2 regions of the Amycolatopsis viridis genome follow, and region 1 is predicted to be linked to the other one. Evidence: riboswitches for the same ligand, from Rfam matches in the RefSeq annotation. Region 1 holds a riboswitch; the other holds the start of a gene.
The links. A riboswitch is a leader RNA that binds a small molecule or an ion and turns the genes downstream of it on or off. The one in region 1 is predicted to bind glycine.
Positions count from the first base shown of each region.

Region 1 (2,193 bases):
GCCGGAAATCGGTGTCCCGCACGTGGTAGGGCACGACGCGGTAGAGCCGGCCGCTGAAGTTCGCCCGCATCCCGTGCGTCAGGTGCCCGCCGTGCGCCAGGTCGAGGCCGAGCACGGTGTCACCGGGTTCGAGCATCGCGAACATGGCCGCAGCGTTGGCCTGCGCCCCGGAATGCGGCTGGACGTTGGCGAAACGGGATCCGAACAGCCGCCGCACCCGGTCGATGGCGAGGCGTTCCACGGTGTCGACGTGCTCGCAGCCGCCGTAGTAGCGGCGACCGGGATAACCCTCGGCGTACTTGTTGGTCAGGACCGAGCCCTGCGCCTGCAGCACCGCCACCGGCGCGAAGTTCTCGCTGGCGATCAGCTCCAGGGTGTTCCGCTGACGGTCCAGTTCGGACGTCAGCGCGGCGTGCACTTCGGGGTCTACTTCGGACAGCGGGAGGTCGTGCGTGCCCATCAGGCACCTCCGGTCCGGGCCAGGTAAGCGGCCGCGTCGAGCAGGTCGCCCGCCCCGGTGACCTTCATCCGGAACAGCCAGCCCTCGCCGAACGGGTCGGTGTTGAGCAGTCCGGGGTCGTCGGTGACCTTCGCGTTGACCTCGACGACCTCGCCGTCCACCGGCGCGTAGAGCTCGCTGACCGACTTGGTGGACTCGATCTCACCGCACGGCTGCCCTGCCGCGACGGTGCTGCCGGCGGCGGGCAGGTCGAGGTACACCACATCGCCGAGGGCGTCCGCGGCGAAGGCGGTGATCCCGACGGTGGCGGTGTCCCCGTCGAGGTCGAGCCACTCGTGCTCGGCGGTGTACTTCAGCTCGGCCGGAACGGACACGGGCATCTCCTCGGGTGATCGGGCCGGCACGGCGGCGTGCGGCATCGGGTCCGGAGTGGACCGTGTGGTGAGCGGGCCGGACGGGCCGGCGGATCGCGCGGGCGTCCCGGCACGGGACGCGGAAACGGAGTTCACGGCAGGAGGCTCCCGGTGTCCGGCACCGCACCGACGCGGCACCACGGCTAGGTGGGCCTCCCCGCTCTGTCATCGATACCTGAGAGCTTCACCGCCGGAGCGGTTTGCACCGTGGGCGCAGGACCGGGTCCTGGCTTTCCAGAGTTCGCCTCGCCGGAGCGGTGGGGGTGCCTGAGAGATTCTGGGGAGTGTTGCTCCTTCGGCGTCCCGCCCGCGGCGGGAGCTCTCCCGCTCCGGTTCGAACGGCGCGATATGCAGTTTGACGGATGCCGAACCTAACGGGACCGGTCCATGCCGGTCAAGAGGCCGGCACGGCGCATCAAAAACGCCAACTGACTCTTGCTGATATCTCAACCCGAGTTTACTGTGATCCCACTTACTCGTTCAGCGAAGGAGATCCCGTGGCTTCCCGTCCCGATCCCCGACCGGCCGGCTGGCGAGTCGGCGCCGACATCGGCGGTACCTTCACCGACGTCATCGCGCTGGGTCCGGCCGGCGAGGTCGTCCCGATGAAGGTCCCCTCCACCCCGCCGGACTACGGCGCGGGGGTGGTGTCGGCGACCACCGGTGTGCTGGCCACGGCCGGGGCGCGACCGGAAGCCGTCACCGCGATGCTGCACGGCACCACCGTGGCGACCAACGCGATCCTGGAGATGACCGGTGTCCGCACCGCCGTCGTCACCACCCGCGGCTTCCGCGACGTGCTGGAGCTCGGCCGGCTGCGGCGGCCGGTGCTCTACGACCTGTCCTGGTCCAAGCCCGCGCCCCTCGCCCGGCGCCGGCACCGGTACGAACTCGACCAGCGCATCACCGCCGACGGGCAGCTCGATCCCCCGGCCGGCGAAGACGAGGTCCGCGCCCTGGCCGCCCGGCTGCGGGCGGACGAGATCCGGGCGGTGGCCGTCTGCCTGATCAACTCCTACGTCCGGCCCGACGAGGAACGCCGGGTCGCCGACCTGCTGCGGGCCGAGCTGCCCGGCGTCTACGTCACCGCGTCGGTCGACGTGTCGCCGCAGCCGCACGAGTTCGAGCGCACGAGCACCGCGACGGTCAACGCCTACGTCGGCCCCGCCGTGCACGGGTACCTCACCCGGCTGGAAGCCGGGCTGCGGGCGGCCGAGGTGACCGCACCGCTGCTGGTCATGCAGTCCAGCGGCGGGCTGCTGGACGCGGCTTCCGTCGCACAACGTCCGGTGCAGATCATCGAATCCGGTCCGGCGGCGG
Region 1 is NZ_JAANOU010000001.1:4,217,195-4,219,387, forward strand. Features, by position in the region: gene glyA (serine hydroxymethyltransferase) at 1-460, opposite strand, end outside; gene gcvH (glycine cleavage system protein GcvH) at 460-840, opposite strand; glycine riboswitch at 1,026-1,117, opposite strand; glycine riboswitch at 1,119-1,210, opposite strand; gene FHX46_RS20850 (hydantoinase/oxoprolinase family protein) at 1,371-2,193, shown strand, end outside.

Region 2 (2,193 bases), 2.6 Mb from region 1:
GCGCACGGCGAGGTACCCGGCGTGCGGGCCGCCGTAGCCGAGCGGGACACCGAAGCGCTGGGTGGTCCCGGCCGCGATGTCCGCGCCGAACTCGCCGGGTGCGGTGATCAGCGTCAGCGCCAGCAGGTCGGCCGCCACCGTGTAGAGCGCGCCGGCGTCCTTCGCGACCTTGCCGATGGCCTCGTAGAAGCCCTTGCCGCGCAACACACCGGACGCGCCCGGGTACTGCACGACGACGCCGAAGAAGTCCTCCGGCAGCCCGGTGCCCAGGTCGCGCACGTCGACCTCGATGCCGACCGCCTCCGCCCGGGTGCGCACCACCGCGATGGTCTGCGGCAGGCACTCGGCGTCCAGGACGACGCGCGACGACTTCGCCTTCGACGCGCGGCGCATCAGCAGAACGGCCTCGGCGACCGCCGTGGACTCGTCGAGCAGGGAGGCGTTGGCGATGTTCAGGCCGGTCAGGCCGGACACCATGGTCTGGAAGTTCAGCAGCGCCTCCAGCCGCCCCTGCGAGATCTCCGGCTGGTACGGCGTGTACGCGGTGTACCAGGCCGGGTTCTCCAGCACGTTGCGGCGGATGACCGGTGGGGTGACGGTGTCGCTGAAGCCCAGGCCGATCATCTGGGTCATCGGGCGGTTCTTCGCCGCCAGCGCACGCAGCTCGGCGGTCGCCTCCTGCTCGGAGGCCGGGGGCAGGCCCAGCGCACCCGAGGTGCGGATCGCGGCCGGGACGGCCGCCTCGACCAGGGCGTCCAGACTCCCGTACCCGCACTCGGCGAGCATCTTGGCCTGTTCGTGCTCGGAAGGTCCGATGTGACGATCGGCGAAGGACATCGGGAGCTCCTCATCTGCGGGTGGCGGGAACTCCCCCTCTGTCATCGGCACCTGAGAGTTTCACCGCGCTCGCGGCTTTCACCTTGGGTGAGGCGCGATGCGCGCGCCTGCTTTCCAGAGTGGCCTGGCGCGGAGCGGTAACTGGTACCTGAGAGATTGACGGGGAAGTTGCTCCTTCGGTGCCCCAGTGACCCGGGGACTCTCCCGCTCCGGCTCGTGACGGCCTGGTGTTCAGTTGTCCGGCTTCAGTCTACAGCGGCGTAACGTACGCGGCCGGGATGCCGCCGTCCACCGGAAACGCGAAGCCGTGATGAACACCGCAGCGTCGCCGGGACAGCCCCCATGGGTCCGTGGAACACCATCGAGATGCACACAGGGGCTGTCGAGCGCGAGTTTTAGAGGCTAGTCTCCACAAACATGGGCCGACCACCACGGCATACCGCCGACGAACTGCTGGACGCCGCCGTCCGGCTGTTCGCCACGGGCGGGCCGGAAGCGGTCACCATGTCGGCGGTGGCGCGCGAGGCGGGCGCGCCGAGCGGATCGGTCTACCACCGCTTCCCGGGACGGCCGGCGTTGCAAGCCGCGTTGTGGTTGCGCACCGTGCAGCGGTTCCACCGCGACTACCTCGCGGTGCTGTGCGGAGAACGGCCCCTGGACGCAGCGGTTGCGGCCGTGCGCTGGTGCCGGGAGCGCCCCGGGGAGGCGCAGGTGCTGTACGCGGGAAAACGGCTGCTCGGCGCGAGCTCCTGGTCGGCCGAGGACCGCGCCGAGGACGCCCGGTACGACGCCGCGCTGGACGAGGCGCTGCGCATCGTGGTGCGGCGGCTGCGTGCTGAGACCGGCTCGAGTGCCGACGAGCTGCTGCTGGTGCTGGTCGACCTGCCGTACGCGGTCGTGCGGCGGTACCTGGCCCAGGGGCGGCCACCACCGGAGTCCGCCGTGGACCTGGTGGCGCGGGTCGCCCGCACGATGTCGACCAAGGAAGGGACGAACGATGGCTGACGTGATCGACGTGTGGATGCAGCAGCCGAACCAGCGGTTCATGGACCAGCCGTGGCTGGAGACGCTGGTGCGCTGGACGGGCATGGCGCGCCGCGCGCCCCAGCTGTCCGGGACGCTCGACGCGATGGACGAGGCCGGTGTGCGGGTGGCGCTGCTGTCCGCGTGGCACGGGCCGGACGGGGCGCTGATCACCAACGACGAGGTGGCGGAGATCGTGTCCGCGCACCCGGACCGGTTCGCCGGGGTGGCGTCGGTGGATCTGCGCGACCCGGTGCGGGCGGTGCGGGAAATCCGCCGGTGCATCCGGCTCGGGTTCGTCGGGGTGCGGGTGGTGCCGTGGCTGTGGAACCT
Region 2 is NZ_JAANOU010000001.1:1,589,890-1,592,082, reverse strand. Features, by position in the region: gene gcvP (aminomethyl-transferring glycine dehydrogenase) at 1-837, opposite strand, end outside; glycine riboswitch at 963-1,054, opposite strand; gene FHX46_RS07895 (TetR/AcrR family transcriptional regulator) at 1,255-1,842, shown strand; gene FHX46_RS07890 (amidohydrolase family protein) at 1,835-2,193, shown strand, end outside.
Region 2: linked by a shared signal. The riboswitch ahead of gcvP (aminomethyl-transferring glycine dehydrogenase) and the one ahead of gcvH (glycine cleavage system protein GcvH) in region 1 are both predicted to bind glycine.